4 regions of the Sinorhizobium terangae genome follow, and region 2 is predicted to be linked to each of the others. Evidence: predicted binding sites of a transcription regulator. Region 2 holds the regulator's gene; each other region holds the start of a gene.
The links. Region 2 encodes LexA, which represses DNA repair genes until DNA is damaged. Its sites were predicted from a motif close to TGTTCNNNNTGTGTTCNG; they were not measured.
Positions count from the first base shown of each region.

Region 1: the regulator LexA is predicted to act here: its motif matches at 3,096-3,113, upstream of QA637_RS04590 (DUF5680 domain-containing protein).
Region 3: the regulator LexA is predicted to act here: its motif matches at 3,617-3,634, upstream of ruvC (crossover junction endodeoxyribonuclease RuvC).
Region 4: the regulator LexA is predicted to act here: its motif matches at 3,574-3,591, upstream of QA637_RS00275 (DNA recombination protein RmuC).

Region 1 is NZ_CP121659.1:969,357-975,350, forward strand. Features, by position in the region: gene proS (proline--tRNA ligase) at 1-282, shown strand, start outside; gene QA637_RS04580 (lipoprotein-releasing ABC transporter permease subunit) at 301-1,611, shown strand; gene QA637_RS04585 (ABC transporter ATP-binding protein) at 1,630-2,316, shown strand; gene QA637_RS04590 (DUF5680 domain-containing protein) at 2,431-2,898, opposite strand; gene dnaE (DNA polymerase III subunit alpha) at 3,392-5,994, shown strand, end outside.
Region 2 is NZ_CP121659.1:1,356,864-1,362,857, forward strand. Features, by position in the region: gene QA637_RS06500 (SDR family NAD(P)-dependent oxidoreductase) at 221-1,066, shown strand; gene QA637_RS06505 (SMR family transporter) at 1,054-1,380, opposite strand; gene QA637_RS06510 (SMR family transporter) at 1,377-1,733, opposite strand; tRNA gene QA637_RS06515 (tRNA-Asn) at 1,912-1,986, opposite strand; gene QA637_RS06520 (hypothetical protein) at 2,127-2,420, shown strand; tRNA gene QA637_RS06525 (tRNA-Cys) at 2,612-2,685, shown strand; gene lexA (transcriptional repressor LexA) at 3,563-4,282, opposite strand; gene QA637_RS06535 (LysR family transcriptional regulator) at 4,448-5,404, opposite strand; gene QA637_RS06540 (NAD(P)-dependent oxidoreductase) at 5,756-5,994, shown strand, end outside.
Region 3 is NZ_CP121659.1:2,911,806-2,917,799, forward strand. Features, by position in the region: gene QA637_RS13915 (metallophosphoesterase) at 69-971, opposite strand; gene ruvB (Holliday junction branch migration DNA helicase RuvB) at 974-2,014, opposite strand; gene ruvA (Holliday junction branch migration protein RuvA) at 2,186-2,803, opposite strand; gene ruvC (crossover junction endodeoxyribonuclease RuvC) at 3,063-3,575, opposite strand; gene QA637_RS13935 (LLM class flavin-dependent oxidoreductase) at 3,745-4,746, shown strand; gene QA637_RS13940 (YebC/PmpR family DNA-binding transcriptional regulator) at 4,839-5,585, opposite strand; gene QA637_RS13945 (MBL fold metallo-hydrolase) at 5,723-5,994, opposite strand, start outside.
Region 4 is NZ_CP121659.1:55,915-61,908, forward strand. Features, by position in the region: gene QA637_RS00265 (methyl-accepting chemotaxis protein) at 1-1,052, opposite strand, end outside; gene QA637_RS00270 (ribokinase) at 1,396-2,295, opposite strand; gene QA637_RS00275 (DNA recombination protein RmuC) at 2,348-3,541, opposite strand; gene def (peptide deformylase) at 3,692-4,216, shown strand; gene fmt (methionyl-tRNA formyltransferase) at 4,283-5,218, shown strand; gene truA (tRNA pseudouridine(38-40) synthase TruA) at 5,218-5,961, shown strand; gene QA637_RS00295 (hypothetical protein) at 5,993-5,994, opposite strand, start outside.

The sequences.
Region 1 (5,994 bases), 390 kb from region 2:
GTCGTCATCAACATGAAAGCGGGTGATGCCGCTTGCGATGCGGCGAGCGCCACGCTCTACTCGGGACTCGGGAAGGCTGGATTCGACGTGCTTCTGGACGATACCGATGACCGCGCCGGCGCGAAGTTTGCGACCGCCGACCTTATTGGTGTCCCTGTCCAGATCATCGTTGGACCGCGGTCGGTTGCGAACGGCGAAGTCGAGATCAAGGATCGTAAGACCGGCGAGCGCGAGACGATGACGATCGAAGCCGCGATCAACAAGCTGGTTGCGACGAGATAAAGGACGAAGGAAGCGAAGATGACCGCGGCGACTGAAGACCAGGTGCAGGCTGCCGCTCAGTCTGGTGTGCCTTCCAGCCGTCCCTTTTCCGCGTTCGAGCGCATGGTGGCCTGGCGCTATCTGCGCTCGCGTCGGAAAGAGGCCTTCATCTCGGTCATAGCCGGCTTCTCATTCATCGGCATCATGCTGGGTGTCGCGACGTTGATCATCGTCATGGCGGTGATGAACGGATTCCGCACCGAGCTCATTTCCCGCATCCTCGGCATGAACGGCCATATCATCGTACAGCCGCTCGATGGTCCGCTGACCAACTACGCGGAACTCGCCAATAAGTTTTCGGCGGTACCGGGCGTGACCATGGCGATCCCGATGGTCGAGGGACAGGTGCTCGCCCAGGGCTACGGTGATGCGTCGACAGGGGCCCTCGTTCGCGGGGTCCGTCCTGACGACCTCTCGAAGCTGAAATCCATTTCCGAGCACATCCAGTCCGGCGATCTGGTCGGCTTTGCGTCTGGCAGCGGTGTTGCAATCGGTTCGCGCATGGCCGAACAGCTGGGCATCCGTGTCGGCGGCACGATCACGCTGACCTCGCCGAACGGCGATGTGACGCCCATGGGCATGAATCCGCGCGTCAAGGCCTATACCGTCTCGGCGATCTTCGAAATCGGCATGTCGGAATATGACGCAACGATCATCTTCATGCCGCTCGAGGAGGCGCAGCTTTACTTCAACGCCGAGGGCCTCGTCCAATCGATCGAAATTTTCGCCGAACATCCGGACGGGGTCGATTCCCTGCGCAAGCCCATTGAAGATGCGGCCGGCCGGCAGATCTTCATCACCGACTGGCGCGACCGCAACAAAACCTTCTTCTCTGCGCTTGAGGTCGAGCGCAACGTGATGTTCATGATCCTGACGCTGATCGTGCTGGTCGCGGCCTTGAACATCATTTCCGGCCTCATCATGCTGGTGAAGGACAAGGGCAGCGACATTGCAATCCTCAGAACCATGGGCGCAACGTCCGGATCGGTGATGCGCATCTTCTTCATGACCGGCGCCGCCATCGGGGTCGCCGGCACGATCGCCGGCGTGCTCCTTGGCGTCGTCGTCTGCCTTAATATCGAATCGATCCGCCAGTTCTTCTCGTGGGTCTCGGGAACGACGCTCTTCAATCCCGAGCTCTATTTCCTGAGCCAGCTTCCCGCCGATATGAATGCGGACGAGACGATTGCCGTCGTCATCATGGCGATTGCCCTTTCCTTCCTTGCCACGATCTTCCCGGCCTGGCGTGCCTCGCGCCTCGATCCGGTGCAGGCCCTGCGGTACGAATAACAAGGACAAGAACGCAAAATGAATGCGCGTGTGGCACTGCAGCTCTCCGGCATCGAGCGGCACTATGGCGAGGGCGACACCTACCTCCCGATTCTCAAGGGCGTCGATTTCACGCTGCGAAGCGGTGAGACCGTCGCGCTCGTGGCGCCTTCGGGAACCGGCAAGTCGACGCTCTTGCATGTCGCGGGCCTGCTCGAACATCCGGACGCGGGCGAAGTCGTCGTGAATGGATTGGCTTGCAACGGGCTCAGCGATGATCGGCGCACGGCTATCCGGCGAAAGGAAATCGGCTTCGTCTATCAGTTCCATCACCTTCTGCCGGAATTTTCCGCGCTGGAAAACATCATGATGCCGCAACTGATTGCCGGCCTTCCGAAGGCAGAAGCGGCGGAGAGAGCCGCCGCTTTGCTCGACTATATGCGCATCGGCCACCGTGGCAGCCATAGGCCGGCTGAGCTTTCGGGCGGCGAGCAGCAGCGCGTCGCCATCGCCCGTGCTGTGGCCAATGCGCCGCTCGTTCTGCTGGCCGATGAGCCGACCGGCAATCTCGATCCCGAGACCGCCGGCTATGTGTTCGAGGCGATGGAGGCACTGGCACGCCAGTCGGGCCTTGCCGCATTGATTGCGACGCACAATCATGAACTCGCCTCCCTGATGGATCGCCGTGTGACGATCGAGGACGGGAAGGTCGTCGAACTGAAGTAGTGCGCGGGTAGAGCAGGAGGAAGTGTGCGGCTTTCCGCGCGCGTCCCGCTCCGACTCATTGGAGTGACCAGGTTTATGATCGGGTCGCTTCGGCCCAGGATCATCGCGAGCTGGTCAAGGAACGATGAGCCCGCCGCGATAATCGAGCTCATAGGCCTCTTCGCCATCGACAAAGATGACCTCGCGTCCGGAAAAATGATCGGTCGCCCCGCGGCTGCTGTCGACGTAACAACCGTAGGCGTGCTGATATCGCGTGCCGCCGAGGAAATGGCGCCTGTCGCGGTACATGGTCTGTAGTGCAGTTTTGATGACGGCGCCGGCTCGTTCCGCGTCGATTAGGTCCGGACGGATGATTCGACCGAAATAATTCATCGCCCAGCGCGGATTGCCTCCGTGCCAGACGGTTTCCTGGCCGGCAAAATCCGTTCCGCCGAAATAGCTGTCGAGATAGCTCCACGCACCGCGCTGGTGACCGATATCGCGTGAGCCGGGTCTGCAGGCAGGGAGCGCCGCTCCGCCGCCGACATAGGTTCTCGATTTCGCCTCGACGATGAAGTCGGTGAGTTCCTCGATGCTGAACATGAGCGTCCTCCCATTTTCGCCAGCGAGGATGCCGTAACATCGCCAGCTTGTAAAGAACAAAAAGGGAACAAACGGTGCCGGCCTCCGAACTGCCTGCGGTTTGGTTTGGATCTTGGGAGTTGCAATCTGGTGCCCAGCCACACGCGTTAACCATGAACTTTGAATTACGGGATCTTTTATTCAGGCTTGCTTGACTTCGGAACAAAAAAAGAACAAAAGAAAAACAATAGCGGAAAGGAGCCATATTATGACTGATTTCGTTCGTGATCTCGCCGCCTTCGCCTCCATGAGCCTGTTCATCGCCAGCATTTCAGTGATTGCGCTCGGATTCTGATCCTTCTGCGCTGGTGCGGCTTCGCATGGCGTGGCCGCGTCGGACCTGCGCTGCCTCGGATGCAATGTTGAAAAAAGACCGTGGCTCCGGCCGTTGTGCTGGACATCAAGGACCGGAAACGGGATATCCTCTGCTCCGAACGGGAATCGGAGTGCAACGATGGCGAATGACGAAAGCCTTGGGCAGGGCGCCACTGTGAAGGATCCGCAGTTTGTACACTTGCGTGTGCATTCGGCCTTCTCGCTGCTCGAGGGCGCGCTGCCGCTGAAGAAGATCATCGGCAAGGCTGTGGCCGATGAACAGCCAGCCATTGGCATTGCCGACACCAACAATCTGTTTGCTGCGCTCGAATTCTCCCAAAAGGCGGCGGATGACGGCTTGCAGCCGATCATTGGCTGCCAATTGTCGATCGACATGGAGGACGAGGCCGAAGTGGAGCGGCGCGGCCATCATCATCAGCTTGCAAAGCTGCCGTCGCTCGTGCTGATCGCCGCAACGGACGCTGGCTATGTCCGGCTCGTCGACCTCGTCAGCCGCGCCTATCTCGACGGCGAGGGCAGCCAGGCGGCGCGAATAACCCGGTCATGGCTGACCGAAGGCGGGACCGATGGACTGATCGCGCTGACGGGGGCGGCGAGCGGACCGATCGACATGGCATTGAAGGCGGGTTCGCCGGTTCTGGCCGAAAATCGGCTGAAAGCGTTGATCGAGCTCTTCGGCGACCGGCTCTACCTGGAACTGCAGCGGCATGGCAATTATGACCGGCGGCACGAGAGCCGCATGGTCGATCTCGCCTATCGCTTTGATGTGCCCCTGGTGGCGACCAACGAGGCGTTCTTTCCCGCGCCGGCCGACTATGATGCGCACGACGCTTTGATGGCAGTCGCGCACAACGCGATGGTTTCGGATGACAGCCGTTTCCGGCTGACGCCGGACCACTATCTGAAAAGCCGCAAGGAAATGGCGGCGCTCTTCGCCGATCTGCCGGAGGCATTGGAGAACACGATCGAAATCGCCCGGCGCTGCTCTTTCATGCTGAAGACGCGGGGGCCGATCCTGCCGCGCTTCACCGGCGCTTCGGATGACCCGGAGGAAGCCGAGCGTGCGGAGGCTGCGGAGCTTCGTCGGCAGGCGGAGGAGGGGCTGGAGCGTCGCCTGGCGAAGCTCGGCATGGCACCCGGCTACAAGGAAGAGGATTATCGCGAGCGGCTGGCCTTCGAACTCGGCGTCATCGAACGCATGAAGTTCCCGGGCTACTTCCTGATCGTTTCGGATTTCATCAAGTGGGCCAAGCAGCACGACATTCCCGTCGGCCCGGGCCGCGGCTCGGGTGCGGGATCGCTCGTTGCCTATGCGCTGACGATCACCGACGTCGATCCGATGCGGTTCTCGCTGCTGTTCGAGCGCTTCCTCAATCCCGAACGCGTGTCGATGCCCGACTTCGATATCGACTTCTGCCAGGACCGGCGTGAAGAGGTGATCCGCTACGTTCAGGGCAAATACGGCCGCGAGCAGGTGGCGCAGATCATCACCTTCGGATCACTTCAGGCGCGTGCGGCGTTGCGCGATGTTGGCCGCGTGCTCGAAATGCCCTATGGCCAAGTCGACAAGATCTGCAAGCTGGTGCCGAATAACCCCGCCAATCCGACGCCGCTTTCGAAAGCGATCGAGGAGGAGCCGCGGCTTCAGGAGGAGGCGGAAAAGGAGCCGGTCGTGGCGCGCCTCCTCGATATCGCCCAGAAGATCGAGGGCCTCTACCGCCATGCTTCGACGCACGCCGCCGGCATCGTCATCGGTGATCGGCCGCTTTCGAAGCTGGTGCCGATGTACCGGGATCCGCGTTCGGACATGCCGGTCACCCAGTTCAACATGAAATGGGTGGAGCAGGCCGGCCTCGTCAAATTCGACTTCCTCGGCTTGAAAACGCTGACGGTGCTGAAGACCGCGGTCGATTTCGTCGCCAAGCGCGGCATTCATATCGATCTTGCGAGCATTCCGCTTGACGACGTGAAGACCTACGAGATGCTTTCCCGCGGCGAGACGGTCGGCGTGTTCCAGGTGGAAAGCGCCGGCATGCGCAAGGCGCTGATCGGCATGCGGCCGGACTGCATCGAGGACATCATCGCCCTCGTTGCGCTCTACCGTCCGGGCCCGATGGAGAACATTCCGGTCTACAACGCCCGCAAGCACGGCGAGGAAGAGATCGAGTCGATCCATCCGAAGATCGACTACCTGCTGAAGGAGACGCAGGGCGTTATCGTCTATCAGGAGCAGGTGATGCAGATCGCCCAGGTGCTCTCTGGCTACTCGCTCGGCGAGGCCGATCTGTTGCGCCGCGCCATGGGCAAGAAGATCAAGGAGGAGATGGACAAGCAACGCGCCCGCTTCGTCGAAGGCGCCGTCAAGAACGAGGTATCGAAACCGCAGGCCGACCTGATCTTCGACCTGCTTGCGAAGTTCGCCAACTACGGCTTCAACAAGTCGCATGCGGCCGCCTACGCAATCGTCTCCTACCAGACCGCCTATATGAAGGCGCATTATCCGGTTGAGTTCCTCGCCGCGTCGATGACGCTCGATATGTCCAATACGGAAAAGATCAACGATTTCCGTCAGGACGCCATGCGCCTCGGTATCGAAGTGATCGCGCCGTCGGTGCAGACCTCCTTCCGCCATTTCGAGACCGGCGACAACCGCATCTATTATTCGCTAGCCGCGATCAAGGGCGTCGGCGAGTCGGCCGTCGAGCACATCGTGGCTGTCCG
Region 2 (5,994 bases):
GAAATATTGGCGTGTTTTCGGCTCAGCCTGTGCACTAGGCAAGAAATAGCGTTTCGCAGCTAACCTGTCCCGGGCAAAATTCGTCTCGGTCGTCAAAAGGGCGGTCGAAAGTGGAAAATCTGGACAGGCGTTGCCGTCGGAGAGGCATTAAACCCGGGCAGGGGGGAGACAGCCACGGGTTTTGGAAGGGGAAGCCCTTCCCGATGCACGCGAGGACGAAATGGCGACTGCATTCACAGCCCGACCCGACCATGGAATGGTGTGGATAACAGGGGCGAGTTCGGGCATCGGGCGCGCCGTCGCCCTGAGGCTGGTTGAGGAGGGGTACTCGGTCGTCGTCACGGCACGTAACCACGAGAGGCTGGTGGCGCTTCAGCATGAGGCGTCAGGCCCCGGCAGGATTGTCGTTCTCGATGGGGACGTCACGGATCCGAGCGACATGGAGCGTTTGCTGGCGGCGATCGAATACGATCACGGCCGGGTGGCTTTGGCCCTGCTCAATGCGGGCGTAGTGATTCCGGTGCGCGGCGACGATCTTAACCGGGACGCCTTCGATAAGAGCTTTGCGGTCAATCTTCATGGCGTGGTCAATTGCCTCGTACCCGTTGTCGAACACATGAAGGCGAACGGCCATGGCCAGATCGCCATCATGTCGTCGCTGGCGGGATACAGCGGCCTGCCGATGAGCGCTGCATACGGGGCGACCAAGGCAGGGCTCATCAATATGGCCGAGAGCTTGAAATTCGACCTCGATCGTATCGGCATCCGCCTGCAATTGATCTGTCCGGGTTTTGTCGACACGGCCGCCTCCGCCAGAGGCAAGTTCCCGCGACCGGCCCTGGTGAGCGTAGAGGAGGCGGCGGAGCGCATTTGCCTCGGCCTGAAATCAGGGCGCTTCGAGATCACGTTCCCGAAACGCTTTACCTATGCGGTTAAACTGGCGCGTTTCCTGCCGTACAGGGCCTATTTCGCGCTTCTCAACTGGCTCGTGCCCGGGCGCGTGCCCGCCACCACGGCGAAAAAGTCGCAATCCAGAACGAAGGGGCGGTCGCGTCAGGCGGTGTGAAGCACGAGAACCGCACCGAAGACGAGCGACAGGCCGAGCCAGCCGACCGGTTTCAGCTTCTGACCGAAGAAGAGACGCCCGCAGATCGCGGTGCCGAAGATGCCGGTGGCACCGAGCACCGCATAGGCGATGGCAAGTTCCATGCCCTTGACCGCCTCCGCAAGCAGCGCGAAGGCGGCAAGTACCAGGAGAATCGAAAGCACGCCCCAGCCGCGCCGTGCAAAGCCGTTCGACTTCGTGGAAGCCAGATTCGCAGCGACGTCGAGGACGCCGGCCATAACCGCGAAAGCGAAATAGAAGCTGTTGGCGCTCATCGGGCCGCTTCTCCCGCCGCTTCCTCTTCCGGTGCCTCGCCCGCGTTGACGAGCAGTATCCCGACGATGGCCATCGACAGGCCCAGCATTTCACGGCCGCTCAGTGCATGGCCAAAGACGAACACCGAGACCAGCGTGATGAGGGCGACACCTGACCCTTCCCAGATGGCATAGGCGACGCCGACAGAGATCGTCTTCACGGCCCTGGCGAGGAATACGTATGAGAGCGCAATCGATGCATACATGATCGCATGTCCGGCATAGGAGCCGGAGGCGGACGCGGCCTTCATCGCGGTGAGGCCAGCGACCTCGGTCGCGATCGCGAGAGCCAGGAAAAGCCATGCAACACGCATGAGGAACCTTCGGGACTAATGCATGTCGCCCAAAAGTGTGCAGCGGTTTTGGGACAACGACATGCATAAAAGCAAATGACCTAAAGCGCGTCACATGAGTCCGATCGAAGGCGACGCGTTTTATACTGACAAACGAAAAGAGCCATTCGCGTACTTGCCGCGAATGGCTCTTTGAAACTGGCTCCCCGGGCCGGATTCGAACCGGCGACCTATCGATTAACAGTCGAGTGCTCTACCGCTGAGCTACCAGGGATCATCTGCGCCGCAGAAGTGAGGCTGCTAATACAAATGCTTTTTCGATTTGCCAAGCGGTTTTTCAAAAAAAATGACAACGTCGGTTGCGAGGCTGTGGAGAAGGCCCCAATTCTGGGGGAGGAGCATGAAAGAGCAATAATGACGAACGCCAGGAAAGAACGACATTTCGGCATCGATCCGCAGACACGTGAGATCGTTCTCGGAAAATGGCGTATAAGCTTGCCCAACTCGCCGGTGCTTAGAATTCTGCTTGGCTCGCTTCTTATCGTGGGCGGCGTGTTGGGCTTCCTGCCGGTGCTCGGTTTCTGGATGATTCCTCTGGGGCTGCTTGTGCTCTCTCACGACATACCGGCGATCCGCCGGCGTCGCCGCAAACTGGCGGTCTGGTGGGCACGCTGGCGCGGCCAGCAAAATTCGTCCGGAAAGTCCTGAACTTGGCACGCGGAACCGATGTCTGGAGGCAGCGGGGCGGCTGACGAATCCGCCGATTGGATGCCGCTGGGGATTGCTGGGGAGAACGGTGAATGCCTTCGTACGTTCTACCTTTTTCGAGTCCTTCCCCCTTGCGCTCCTCATAGATTCGTTCTAAACGCCGGCCATCGCTTGATCGATCGAGCGCGAGAGGCCTCGTGGCGGAGTGGTGACGCAGAGGACTGCAAATCCTTGTACCCCGGTTCAATTCCGGGCGAGGCCTCCAAACAAAATCAATAGCTTAACATATCCGCTTCAAGCAGATTGCGAGAATTGCCTAAGCCTCATCACCAGGGCAAGGATCGAGGCCATATGTCATGACCTCGTCAGTCCGGCACTCTTTCCAACGAAGGTCCCATAGCGGCTCGAAGGGACAGCCGAGCGGGCTCTGGTCACCCCAACGCCTCGATCGCCGGCATGGATGTCGCCTGCGCGCGGTCATAGCTACATGCCGAAGAGCGGACCGCACAACAATCCTAAGACCTTTGGCAACGTCCCGTAGGACTAAGGTCCATGGATCATGGCAGGTGTCGCCCCTAAACTCCCTCGATATCATTTACAACGAGTTTTTGCTTTGAAGCGCGGTTTGTACACTCGCCGGTCTCTGCCGAAGGGCATGGGCCGGCTTTTTCTTCCTGCTGAACGTTTGCCTCGCTCTACTGCATGTTTTCTAAATCGTTGTCGACTCGGACTAAAACATGCAGCAGGCCAACGGCGCGGTGCTGGAGGTATTGCAGGCCAGTGGTTCTTCGACGCCTGAGGCCTCAAAGGGATCTTATCTCAAGAAAATCGATGATCTTGGTCCAATCCAGACGCTTCGCGAGTGTCTGGGCGAGGGGCCTTCCGTGGCGTGCCCGCATTCGGCTGCGACCACGGAAACAACGGTAGGAATCCTGAGAAGCCGGTAGGTCAGGTCTCGCGCTCAAAAAGAACATCCGACCAGCAGCTTCTAAACGCCACCGCCTCCTGCAACCAGGCTCGAATACCGCTTACATCGTCAAACGAATGCGTGTCGCTCAAAAGTGTGCCGTGGTTGGGGCAACGAGATGCACAAAAGCACTGATCTAAGGCGCGTCACATAAGTCCGATTTAACGCGACGCGCTTAGTGATAGCGGCGAATGAGGCCAACGAGCTTGCCCTGGATCTTGACGCGGTCCGGCCCGAATATCCGCGTTTCATAGGCCGGGTTGGCCGCTTCGAGCGCAATGGACGCGCCCTTTCTGCGGAACCGTTTGAGCGTTGCCTCTTCATCGTCGACCAGTGCAACGACGATGTCGCCGGGATTAGCCGTGTTTGCATTCCGAATGATCACAGTGTCGCCGTCGAAGATACCCGCTTCGATCATCGAGTCGCCCTTGATTTCGAGCGCGTAGTGTTCGCCACTGCCCAACATCTCGGCCGGGATGGAAATGTCGTGCGTGTTGTTCTGGATCGCGGAGATCGGAACACCGGCCGCGATTCGTCCCATGACCGGCACCGAAACGGATGCGGTATCGCTCGGTGGCGGCGATTTCGGCGCGGCGGCCGGCGCGGCAGGCGGCTTGCCCAGGCTGCCTTCGATCACGCTTGGCGAGAAGCCACGCCGAGGCTGCGGGCTCGTTGTATAGGCCTCAGGCAGCTTGATGACTTCAAGTGCGCGCGCCCGGTTGGGAAGGCGGCGAATGAACCCACGTTCCTCGAGCGCTGTAATCAACCGGTGGATGCCCGACTTGGAGGCGAGGTCCAGCGCGTCTTTCATCTCATCGAAGGACGGCGGCACCCCGGATTCCTTCATTCGTTCGTGAATGAACAGAAGCAATTCCTGTTGCTTGCGGGTTAGCATGGCGCGTCACTCCAGAATCGCGAAACAAATCAAGAACAGACACTATATGTTCCATATGTGTTCCGCAAGTGCCTAAAATTCCGTGAATTTTCCCAGTCGTCGCGTATTCCCGCTGAAAAGCGGTCGGTCGCTCGGCAGACTGCTATCCCGCTAACGATGCAAAAGTTAGAGCCGCGACCCTGGCCGGTCGGTCAGGCTGGTGAGGGCTCCGGAGCTTGCGCGTGTCGCGGTTGTGATCTCCTGGATCAAGGCCTGGCTCGCCACCGGAATTGAAACGTCGGATCGGAAGATCAATCCCACCTTTTGCGCCGGCACGAGCTCCTGGATGTCAAGCTGGCCGGATATATCGATCTCGACCAACGAACCTGTTTCGAGCTCTATTCGGACGGCGTCCTGGCGCACAAGGCCGATGAACTCGCTCTTCTGGAGAATGTTCTTGACGAACATCGGAGAGCCGCTGCGCAGAACCGATTTATTGAACTCCATGCCTACGATCTTGCGCAGCGCGCCTTCGAGGTCGCGGTTGCCGGTCAATACCACCCAAGGGTACTGGGCCAGGTCCTTGAGTTCGATCTGGTGACCGTCAAGCATAGGGTGACCGGCGCGTACGACGAGGATCATGGAATCGAGATAGAGCTCGCTCTGCTCGACATCGGGCGGAAGATCCTCCGGCTCGAAGAGGGTCGCGATCAGGAAGTCGAGATCGCCGAGCAGCAATGGGCGGATCAGGTCACTGCGAGTGCCATTGGCAATGTTGATGGTCAGACGCCGCTCGTCAGTCACGAGCCTGAGGATCGCAAAAGCGAGCGTGCGGCTGTCAGGGCCAAGCGGAGCGCCGACGTTGATCTCGCCCGATCCAAGCGTGCGGATCGCTTTGATTTCGCTTTCCATCTTGCGCATCTCCGCGGCAATGCGCCGGGCATGATCGAAGACCGCCTCGCCAAAGGAAGTGAGCGTGATGCCGCGCGGGCCGCGGTCGAGCAGCGGCACTCCGAAAGCATATTCAAGCATTTGGATACTTTTCGAAAGTGCCGGCTGGGAAAGATTGAGGCGCTGCGCGGCCTTGTTCAGGCTGCCCAGTTCAGCGACTGCAAGGAACCGATTGACCGAACGCAGATCCATATTTCACCTCCCCGAGAAACTGGATTTGACGATAGTCAGTTCTAACTTCTGGTTTGAACGATATCAAATCATTCTTCTTGATTTTAGAACTTCCGAAACGCAGACTTCGATCATTCCCGGCGGTTACGATCGATTTGCCCAGGGAAGGCCGAAGCGGGAAGTCCTTGAGGACGGGGTTGTACGAAGCCGTGAGGAGACGGTGTCGCACAATCGAAGCGACGGTCGAGGAGGAGCATTTCCGGATAGTCCGGATTTCAATCATCGCATGATCATTGTTGGCCTTCAGGGAGCGCTCATGCGTGTCCCAACGGTTTCGGCTGGCATTTTTCCAAGGCAGGAGGGGAGGATTGCATGTCGGCAAGAGTTGGATTCGTGGGCGTCGGCGCAATGGGATTGGCCATGGCGTCGCATGTGCTGAAGGCGGGCTTCGCCGTAGCTGCCTACGACCTTGATGCGGAATGCCTCGCCAAGGCATCCGCCGCGGGCATCACGGCTGCAAAAGACCTCGCCGATCTCGCGACGATGGCCGACGTTTTCATCGCCGTCGTCGCGACCGATGATCAGTCGCGCGCGGTGACCAGGGAGTTGGC
Region 3 (5,994 bases), 1.6 Mb from region 2:
CCGCCTCCGGGGAGAAAGCGGCGGCAGCCAGATGAGGGGCGAACCCAATCGAGAAACGCGGACGCCACCTACCCTATGTCGACAACAACAATCTCCGGCGGCACGCCGAAACGGATCGGCGCGAGCGAGCAACCGAGGCCGCCGGAGACGATCAGGTGGCGATCATCCTCGATCACGTGTCCGTAGGCATAGCGGTCGCCGTAGCTCGACGGCACCATCGGAGCGTGGCCGAGAAACCGTACCTGGCCGCCATGGGTATGGCCCGACAACGTCAGCGCCACACGCGACGGCACGCGGGGAAAAATGTCCGGCTCATGCGCCAGCAGGATGGCCGGAGCGGTGTCGCTGACTTGCGCAAGCGTGCCGTCGAGATCATCGAGCCCCTGCATGTGTTTGCGTTTCCACTTCTTACCCGCAATCAAGGCGCGCTGGTCCTCGAGGCCTGCCAGCCAGAAGCCCTGACCATCCTTCTCCAGCCGGACCGCCTGGTTGCTGTAGACCTTGATGCCGACGTCCTGGAGCGCCCTGTGTCCGAAGGTCGGTCCGCTGCCATTTCTCTGCGCGGTCTTGTCTTCCCACCAGTCGTGATTGCCCATGATGGCATGAACGCCGAGCGGCGCCGACAGCGTCGCCAGCGCCTTGGACCACTCGCTGGAATGAACGTAGCGGGTCACGAAGTTCATGCCGGCCGCATAGTCGCCGAGCAACACAGTAATGTCGCCACCGAGATCGTTCGCCTGCCGACAGATCGAGGCGATGCGGCTCGCGGACATCCAGGGTTCGCAGGCATGGATGTCGGCGAGTGCCACGATGCGCAGCTTCAACCCGGGCGTCCAGCCGGTCGGCGTCAGCGCGTAACGGGTCACGTTGAGCCGGGCCAACGGCTCGAAGGCAAAGGCATAGCTGCCGAGCGCCGCAAAGCTCGTGAAACTGCCGCCGATGAATTTCATGAAATCGCGACGGGTGATCATCCTCATTCGTCCTCGAGCGTCAGGCGGAATTGCGTCGCCTCGATATCCTTCGGCGGGTTGAGCCCGAGATGTTTCCAGGCGTTCGCCGTCAGCACCCGGCCGCGTGGCGTGCGCTGTATGAAGCCCTGCTGGATCAGATAGGGTTCAATAATATCCTCGATCGCATCGCGCGGTTCCGAAAGACCCGCCGCAATCGTGTCAATGCCCACCGGACCGCCACCGAAATTCTGGGCAATCATGGTCAGATAGCGACGGTCAAGCTGGTCGAGCCCCATATTGTCGACCAGCAACCGCGTCAGCGCCTCGTCGGCAAGCTCCCGCGTCACCGCCTCGACCCGCGCCACTTCGGCGAAGTCACGCACCCGGCGCAGGAGCCGGCCGGCGATGCGCGGCGTGCCGCGGGCGCGGCGAGCAATTTCGCGCGCCCCTTCGTCGGTCATGCCGAGGCCCATCAGCCGAGCGCCACGCCGGACGATCAGCTCCAGCTCCTCGACCGTGTAAAAATTGAGACGAACCGGAATACCGAAGCGGTCGCGCAACGGCGTCGTCAGGAGGCCGAGGCGCGTCGTTGCCGCCACCAGCGTGAACTTCGACAGGTCGATCTTCACAGAGCGTGCCGCCGGTCCCTCGCCGATGATGAGGTCGAGCTGGAAATCCTCCATCGCCGGATAGAGGATTTCCTCGACCGCGGGGTTCAGACGGTGGATTTCGTCGATGAACAGCACGTCGCGTTCTTCGAGATTGGTGAGCAGCGCCGCAAGGTCACCGGCCTTGGCGATCACCGGTCCGGACGTCGAGCGAAAATTGACGCCGAGCTCCTTTGCCATGATCTGGGCAAGCGTCGTTTTGCCGAGCCCCGGAGGGCCGACGAAAAGCACGTGGTCGAGCGCCTCGCCACGATTGCGCGCGGCCTCGATGAAGATCTTGAGATTGGCGCGCGCTTCCGCCTGTCCGGTGAATTCGTCGAGCGATTGCGGACGCAGGGTCGCGTCAAGATCCTCGCCCCGCTTCTCCGGCGCAATCAGGCGTGCGGCTTCACTCATCTCAAAACATCCATTCGGGCTGAACCGCGGTCATGGGAAAGCTGACGGCAAAGCCGGCCGTCCCGACGGCTGCGACGCTCAACCATACCGGGAGCGCGGCAGCCGATCCAGCAAGGTCGGCTCGCGATCCATGTACTCCGATGTCATTGTGGCTGCAGAAAGGCCTGCCATTCACCGGGAGAGTTCCTTCAGGCCCAGGCGGATGAGTTTGGCGCTGTCGGCGTCCTCTCCCCCATTCTTCAATGCAGCCGCGACAGCGTTTGCCGCCTGATCGCGCGAATAGCCGAGATTGGTGAGCGCCGAGACCGCATCGGAAACCGGCGCCGGCGCAACGCCTTCGCCGAGTTCCTGCTTCAGGCCGATCGACGGGGTCATCTCGCCGGCAAAAGCCGGAGCCTTGTTCCTGAGTTCGGTGACGATACGAACGGCCACTTTTGGCCCGACACCCGGTGCTCGGGAAATCGACGTTTTGTCCTGCAAGGCTATGGCGTTGGCCAGCTCGCCGGGCGTCAACGTCGAAAGCACGGCCAATGCGACCTTGGAGCCCACGCCCTGAACGCTCTGAAGCAGCCGGAACCACTCGCGCTCCAGCGCACTCATGAAGCCGAAGAGCTTCAATTGATCTTCACGCACATAGGTCTCGATGAAGAGGACCGCTGCCTCCCCGGCCCGCCCGAGCTTTGCCAGTGTCCGCACCGAACAATGGGCGACGTATCCGACTCCGTGGACGTCCAGAATCACGTGATCTTCGCCAATCTCGTCTATGGTGCCCTTGAGCTTACCGATCATCTGGCTTCCGTCTCTCTGCGTCCCTGAACCTGAAGATTCCCTGGTAGGTCATCATCCATCCTACCCCCTCTGGCCTGCCGGCCATCTCCCCCACAAGGGGGAGACCAGATGCGGCACCATCCGTGCCTCCACCGGAGCTTTCCGCTTGCTGACCTGTTTCGGTCGAAGCGAGGGGTAAGCGGCACGTACTCTCCCCCCCTTGTGGGGAGATGGCCGGCAGGCCAGAGGGGGTGACCCATCGCAACCGTCCCTTCCACGACTACCCCGCAAGCGCCGCAAGGCGACTCGTCACCGCCTGCCGGTTGTGCGCATGGCAGATGGCGATGGCGAGCGCGTCGGCGGCATCGTTGCCCTTGAACTGAACCTTCGGCATCAGCACTTTCAGCATCATGTGGATCTGCTGCTTCTCGCCATGGCCGACGCCGATCACCGCCTTCTTCACCGCATTCGGCGCATATTCCGCTACTCTGAGACCGGCACGCGCCGGAACCAGCATGGCAATCCCTCGTGCCTGGCCGAGCTTCAGCGTCGCTGTCGCGTCCTTGTTGACGAAGGTCTGCTCGACGGCGGCTTCGCGCGGCTGGTAGCTGTGGACGACATCGGCAAGCCCGTCGTGCAATTGGCAGAGACGTGACGCAAGATCCATCTCGCCATCCGAAATCACCGTGCCTGAGGCCACGAAACGCAACGAGTTACCCAGCGTCTCGATAATGCCCCAGCCGGTGCGCCGAAGGCCCGGATCGATGCCGATGATGCGAATCGTATTCTGCATGCCTCACCCTATGTCGGTCAGCCTAACGCTGCCAGCAAAAAGTGAACAAAACAAAAACATTACACAGGAATGCCCGGCGGTGTCGTGAAAAAGGCTTGCGCACTATTGGCTTTAAGAAACTTGAACCTACATTGCGATCGATCAATTTCTCTTAATTGAAGGCCTCGCCATGATTCCCTTCTCCATTCTCGACCTGTCGCCGATTACCGAGGGCGGCAGCGTCGCCCAGTCGCTCGAAAACTCGCGTCGGCTGGCGATCGCCGCCGAGGAGAACGGTTACAAGCGCTTCTGGCTGGCCGAACATCACGGAATGAAGGGAATTGCGAGCGCGGCGACCTCGCTGGTCATCTCCCACGTGGCGGCGGCGACACGATCGATCCGCGTCGGCTCGGGCGGAATCATGCTGCCCAATCATTCGCCCCTCGTCATCGCCGAGCAATTCGGCACGCTCGCCGCGCTCTATCCGGGCCGCATCGACCTTGGCCTCGGTCGTGCGCCCGGCACCGACATGAGGACGGCACAGGCGCTCCGCCGCAACATGGAGGCGAGCGCCAACAATTTTCCGAATGATGTCGTGGAGCTCCAGGCGCTGCTCGGCCCCGTCACCGAAGACCAGAGGATCATCGCCGTCCCCGGCGCCGATACCAATGTGCCGATCTGGCTGCTCGGTTCCAGCCACTTCAGCGCTCACCTTGCCGGCATGCTCGGCCTCCCCTTCGCTTTCGCCTCGCATTTCGCCCCCGACATGCTGCTCACCGCTCTCGAAATCTACCGCGAGCGCTTCACGCCATCGGCCGGTCTCGAAAAACCGCACGTGATGGTCGGCGTGATGGGCGTCGCCGCCGATACCGACGAGGAGGCAAATTACCTCTTCACCTCCATGCAGCAGTCCTTCGTGGCACTCCGCCGCAACGCGCGCGGCCGCTTTCCGCCGCCGGTCAAATCCATGGATGGGCTCTGGAGCGACGACGAAAAGATCTTCGTCGATCACGCCATGACCTACGCGGTCGTCGGTAGTCCCGAGACGATTCGCAGGAAAATTCAGACCTTCCTTGAGCAGACCAGGGCCGACGAGCTGATCATTTCCATGCCGATCTTCGACATGGAGGCGCGGCTGCATTCCTTGAAGCTGTTTGGCGAGGCGCAGGGGGATCTTGCGGCCGCAGAGTGAGCAAAGGTTTCGTCGGCAGCGAAGCCATGCTGAAACAAAAAACCCGCGTTCCACTCGGAGCGCGGGTCGTTTTCGTCAGATCAAAAGAAAACTCAGGCCGAAAGCCTGGCAAGAACCTCATCGGAAACTTCGAAGTTCGAATAGACGTTCTGAACGTCATCGTCGTCTTCGAGGTTATCGATCAGCTTCATCAGCGACTGCGCCTTTTCCTCGTCCACCGGCACGGTGTTCTGCGCCTTCCAGATCGCCTTGACGGTTTCCGCCTCGCCAAGAACCTCTTCGAGGGCCTTCGACACCTCGCCGATATTCTCGAAGCTGCAAATGATCGTGTGACCGTCTTCGTCCGTCGTCACATCGTCGGCGCCCGCTTCGATCGCCGCTTCCATGACCTTGTCTGCATCGCCGGCGGAAAGCTTGTAGGTGATTTCGCCGACGCGATCGAAGGAGAATGAAACCGAGCCGGTCTCGCCAAGTGCGCCGCCGGCTTTGGTGAAGGTCGAGCGGACATTGGAGGCGGTGCGGTTGCGATTGTCGGTCAGCGCCTCGACGATGACGGCGACGCCGCCCGGGCCGTAGCCCTCGTAACGGACTTCCTCATAGTTCTCCGCATCGCCGCCCGACGCCTTCTTAATCGCCCGCTCGATGTTGTCCTTCGGCATCGACTGCGCCTTGGCGTTCTGGATCGCCAGCCTGAGGCGCGGGTTCATCGCCGGGTCAGGCATGCCCGACTTTGCCGCGACGGTGATTTCGCGCGCGAGCTTGGAAAACATTTTCGAGCGCACCGCATCCTGACGGCCCTTGCGGTGCATGATGTTCTTGAACTGTGAATGGCCAGCCATGGCGCCCTCTGCATGCATGAATTTATTGAGATGGGGCGCCTTATAGTTTCATTGCCGGGCCCCGTCCAGCAGGGCCGCGTGTTTTCAATGCGCGGAAATCCGCCGCCGTCAGAGCGCGGATCGCCGCGGTGGGCAGCTCAACCGCCGAGGAGAACATAGATCAGGGGCTTGCTCGGCAGGGAGCGCAGCGACACCTTCACGCTTGACTCCGTGGCAAAGCTCTTGTCGTAGTCGTCGCCGAACATCGCCAGAAAGTCGTTGATCAACGGCGGCCGGTGCATTGGCAGGATCAGCGCGGCGCGCAGACGGGATACGACGCGGCTCATGCTCTCGGCGCCCATCGTCAGGCCGCCATCGACCGGGACCATCAGCACGTCGAGCCGGCCGATCTGGCGGTAATGGCTGTCGT
Region 4 (5,994 bases), 1.3 Mb from region 2:
ACAAGGCCGGCCAGCGGTTTCTGCACGAAGCCGCGGACTGCGTAGTAAAGACCGGCAAGCACGGCACCGAGGACGACAAGGCCGCCGACGATCATCATATAGGTCTGGTCGCGGACCGGCGCGTTGATTACCGCACGCGGCACGTCGACGAGCACGACCCAGTTGGCGTTTACGTTCGGCAGCTTGAAGGGATAGACGACGCGATTGAAGGGCTCGTTTCCGTCATAGGTGAGATTCTTGATCACGCCGGACGTCGCCGACGACAGGGCGTTCTTGACGATATCGGCGCCTTCGCCGTCATAATCTTTCATCAACAGATCCGGGATCGGCGACACGAGCCATTTGCCACTCTGCGACAGCAGGTAGACCCGACCCGAGCCGAAAGGCTTGACCTTTGCAAGGTCGTCGGCGAGCGAGGCGAGCGAGATGTCGACGCCGGAGACGCCGATCATCTTGCCGTTGGACATCACCGGATAGGCGATCGAGCTCATCGTGGTGGGGACGTCGGTCCCTTCGGCGAGGTAGGGCTGGGTGATTGCACCCTTGCCGCTCTTGGCCGCGAGGGCATACCATTCGGCGGCATAATCGGCCTTGAAGGTCGAGAGCTGTGCCTTGCCGTTACGGTCCTTGGACCAATAGGGCGTGAATGCGCCCTCTGCGTTACCGCCAAGCTCCGTGTTGTTGGCAACGTCCTTCCCATCGAAGGCCTTCGGTTCCTCGGCGAACCAGCTTCCGAAGGCGAACTGGTGCTGCTCCAGGTTCGCCTTCAGGAGATTGATGGCGCCGGCGCGATCGATGGACTCCCCGGCGTGGCCGCGCCCGAGAACGCCCGACATCGTGCGCGCGGCGGCCGCGAGTTCACCGACGCTGCCCGCGATCTCGGATGCGATGGCGTGCGCTTCGCTGTCCGCGTCGTCGAGGACCAGCGTCTCGACGCGGTTCTGTGTCTGGGAGATGAGAACGAAATTCGAGGCGAGCAGCACGAGTGCGATCGTACCGCCTGTCACAGCGATCAGTTTGGTCGCCAGTGATTTGGCTTGGAACTTGAACATGAAATCCTCACATACTGAGAGGTCCGCGGGCTTGCCGCCCACGGCGTGACGCATTCCGAATTGTGGGGTGAAACTCCATCATGGAGCGCCAGATGCCAACCGGCACGGAGGAGGCAGCCAAACCGCTACAGCGTCCTTTGCGCGTCTCAACAGACGCGCGGCGCTGTAGGTACGGTCGACCTTCTCATGTGTCTGAATAGAGGATCAAATCTTAAGATCCAGCCAACGCCGCGGCCAAATCATGGTCGCGACACGCAAGTTTTGTGCGCCGGGTTTGACCGGCGCGACATAAACTGTCGGGTTTGCGAAAAAGCGGACAGGAGGCAAATCGCGGCGTTGTCCGTCACAGATAGGCCGCGACCTCGGACGCCTGCGGTATGGCCGGTTGTGCACCGGGCTTGAGGCATGCAAGCGATCCGGCAACCGCCGCTTGCCGCAGGGCGTCGGGGAAGGCGAGGCCGGCGTCGAGGCCCGCGGCGAGGTAGCCGCAGAAGGTGTCGCCGGCGCCGACCGTGTCGACGGGTTCGATGGTCAGACCCTTGGCACAATGAACGGCACCGTCATGGATGGCGATCACGCCCTCGGCCCCAAGCGTCACGATCACGGTCCGCCCGGTCTCGTCATGGAGCCGTTTCATCGCCGCCTCGCGCTCGGCGCTGTCGATGCCCGTCTTGCCGGCCAGCAGTTCGAATTCGGTTTCGTTGGCGATCACGATATCAGCCATCCGGCCGAGACGGGCCGCGTCGAGCGTCAGCGGAGCGATGTTGACGATCGTGCGGATACCGCGGCGTTTGGCTTCCAAAAGCGCCGTCTCGACCGAGGCGGCGGGAATTTCGAGCTGCAGCATCAGCGTATCGCCGGTCGACATCTGATCGAGCGCCGCCGTTGCGTCGCTCTCGTTCACCGTCGCATTGGCGCTCGCGACGACAACGATGACGTTTTCGCCATCGCCGCCGACGATGATATGCGCCGTACCGGTCGGAGCATCGACCGTCTTGATGAGGCTGAGGTCGGCGCCGGCCGCTTTCAAGAGCGCCAGCGCGCCTTCGGCGAAACTGTCCCAGCCGACGGCGCCGGCCATGCGCACCGACGCACCGGCGCGGCGGGCGGCCAGCGCCTGGTTTGCACCCTTGCCACCGGCGGCGGTCGAGAAGCCGGTCCCGGCAACGGTTTCGCCGGGCTTAGGCAGGCGTGCGGTCGTGGCGATCAGGTCCATGTTGATGGACCCAAGGACAGTGATCATGTGGAGATGCCCTCGTCCGATTATTGATTTTCGCGAAGAGTGCCCGACCGCGTCAGTCCTCGTCAACCACCCGCAGCTTGAGTTGCCCCATCCGGTTGTCGAGCGGCCGTCCGCCCTGCTCGCCCTCTCCGGGCGCGGATTCGGCCGCGAGTTCCAGCGCCTCGATCTTGGCGCCGCGCCTCGTCAGCTTGTTCGACGAGATGAGAATGTCCTCGACGTCCTTCTGAGTCATGGCGAAATGGCCCTGGAGCTTGCGCACACGCTCGTCGAGCCGTGAGAGGTCGTCCATCAGGCGGGCGACTTCGCCCTGGATCAGGTGCGCCTGCTCGCGCATGCGGGCATCCTTCAGGATCGCCTGGATCACCTGGATCGACAAAAGCAGCAGAGACGGCGAGACGATGACGATGCGCTGGCGATGCGCCTTCTGCACGATCGCCTCGAAGTGCTCGTGGATCTCTGCGAAGATCGACTCGGAAGGAACAAACAGGAAGGCGGTCTCCTGCGTCTCTCCCGGCAAAAGATATTTGCCGGCGATATCGCGGATATGGACCTCCATGTCGCGGCGAAAGGCCTGCGCCGCCTGCTGCCGCCGTTCGGCCGTAGCGGCATCGCGCATTGCGTTCCATCCTTCGAGCGGAAACTTCGCGTCGATGACAAGTGGCGGCTGGCCGTTCGGCATGCGGATCGTGCAATCCGGGCGCGCGCCGTTCGAAAGCGTTGCCTGGAAGGCGAAGGCGCCCATCGGCAATCCATCGGCAACGATTGCTTCCATGCGCGACTGGCCGAAGGCCCCGCGCGTCTGCTTGTTTGCCAGAATGTTCTGCAGACCGGCCATGTCTTTGGCGAGCGACTGAATGTTGTTCTGGGCGTTATCGATCACGGCAAGCCGTTCCTGCAGGCGCCGAAGGTTCTCGTGGGTCGCCTTCGTCTGCTCGCTGATCGATGCGCCGATCCGGTGCGTCATGCCGTCGATGCGCTGGCTGATCGACTGGTTGAGCTCCGCCTGGCGGGTACCGAAAACATCCGCCATCGCGGCGATGCGGCCCTGCAATTCCGTCTGCGCGGCAAGAAGCGTCGCCATCTGCTCGTCTCGCTCGCCGGCGCGGGCAGAACTCGCACGGCGCGCAAACAGGAGGCAGGCGAGCGCCATGAGAAGTGCGGCGGCCGTGACGAGATGACCGGCCGTGACGGGCAGGGCTCCAAGCAGGAACAAAGGTTGGTCGAAGGAAAAGGCGATGGGCTCCATGGCGGCAGCCTAACAGATTCGCGCCTGAAGACCAGATCAAAACAAGAACAAACATGCTTCGGGCTTTGTAGATGGCAAGTGCTGCGTGTGTGACCTCGACTGGAGGCAATGTTCTTGCGCGCAAGCGGAAAGATCGGCTATGGGATCAGCATGACGATCAAGCCGCTAATCATCCTTCCCGATCCGGTTCTGCGCCAGGTGTCCAAGCCGGTGGAGAACATTGACGACGATATCCGCCGCCTCGCCGACGACATGCTCGAAACCATGTACGACGCGCCGGGCATCGGCCTTGCGGCAATCCAGATCGGTGTGCCGAAGCGCCTCCTGGTTCTCGATGTGTCAAGGGAGGACGAGGAGAAGACGCCGCTCGTCTTCATCAACCCGAAAATCGTCAGATCCTCGGATGAGCGCTCGGTTTACGAGGAAGGCTGCCTGTCGATCCCGGACTACTACGCGGAAGTGGAGCGCCCGGCGGGCGTCACCGTCGAATATCTCGACCGCCACGGCAAGGAGCAGACGCTCGAGGCGGATGGCCTGCTTGCCACCTGCCTGCAGCACGAGATCGATCATCTGAACGGCGTGCTGTTCATCGACCATATCTCCAAGCTCAAGCGGGATATGGTGATCCGCAAGTTCACCAAGGCGGCCAAGACCCGCGGCGCCAAGGCGATCTGACAAACGCCCGCTTCGGTGCCAGAAGTCGCGGACACAGCCTGGTTTCAAGAGACGGAGTTTGCCGCCTTGCCGCTTCGCATCATTTTCATGGGAACGCCGGAATTCTCCGTACCGACGCTGGTCGCCCTCGCCGAGGCGGGCCATGAGATCGCTGCCGTCTATACACAGCCGCCGCGTCCCGGCGGGCGGCGCGGTCTCGACCTGCAAAAATCGCCAGTCCACCAAGCCGCCGAACTTCTCGGAATCCCCGTTCTGACCCCGCCGAACTTCAAGGACGCCGGCGATCGCGAGACCTTCACCAAGTTCAATGCTGACGTCGCCGTTGTCGTCGCCTATGGCCTGCTCCTGCCCGAGGCGATTCTCCAGGGAACGAGGCACGGCTGCTACAACGGACACGCCTCGCTCCTGCCGCGCTGGCGTGGGGCGGCGCCGATCCAGCGGGCAATCATGGCCGGCGACCACGAGACCGGCATGATGGTGATGAAGATGGACAAGGGGCTCGACACCGGTCCGGTCGCACTCAGCAAGGCCGTTGCGATCGGAGAGACGATGACGGCTGGCGAGCTGCACAACAAGCTGATGCAGGTCGGGGCGGCCTTGATGAAGGAGGCGATGGCGAAGCTCGAAGCGGGCGATCTGCCGCTGACGCCGCAGCCGGAAGAGGGCGCGGTCTACGCTGCCAAGATCAGCAAGGGGGAGACCCACATCGATTTCACCAAGCCGGCCTCCGAGGTTCACAACCACATTCGCGGTCTTTCGCCATTTCCGGGGGCCTGGTTCGAGCTGACGATTGCCGGGAAACCGGAACGGATCAAGGTGCTGAATTCTGAGAAGGTCGACGGAGCCGGCGAAGCCGGCACCGTTCTCGATGACACATTGACCATTGCCTGCGGCCAGAGTGCGGTGCGGCCGACTCGACTGCAGAAGGCCGGCGGCAAGCCGCTCGCGATCGCCGAGTTCCTGCGGGGGACGCCCGTCGCCCGCGGCACGAGGATCGCCTGATGCCGCGCTATCGCCTCACCGTCGAATACGACGGCTCAGACTATGTCGGCTGGCAGCGTCAGGAAAACGGTCCGTCTGTCCAGGGCGCGATCGAGAAAGCGATCCTGTCGCTGACCGGAGAGACAGTGTCCGTCCGTGGGGCGGGACGCACCGATTCCGGCGTCCATGCCATGGGCCAGGTGGCGCATGCGGACCTCACGCGCGAATGGAAGACGCACACGTTGCGCAACGCGCTCAATGCCCACCTGACGCTTGCCGGCGAACGTGTCTCGATTCTCGACGCACTTGAAGCGCCGCCGGATTTCGACGCGCGTTTCTCGGCGGTTCGGCGCCACTATCTCTATCGCATCATCTCTCGCCGCTCGCCGCTGGCGCTCGAAGCAAGGCGCGCCTGGTGGGTGCCGAAAACGCTCGACCACGAGGCGATGCATGTGGCCGCACAACGACTGGTCGGCCACCACGATTTCACGACCTTCCGCTCCGCCCACTGCCAGGCGACGAGCCCGCTGCGCACGCTTGATCGGCTCGACGTGACGCGAGCGGGAGATCTCATCGAGATCCGCGCGACGGCCCAGAGTTTTCTGCACAACCAGATTCGCTCCTTCGCCGGTTCGCTGAAGCTGGTGGGCGAGGGCAAGTGGACGCCGGACGATTTGCAGGCGGCGCTCGAAGCGCGTGATCGAAAGGCCTGCGGGCCGGTCGCGCCGCCGGACGGCCTCTACTTCATGCAGGTGGATTATTGATCTTCTCCGGGCGTAGCGCGGTGCGTCAGCGCT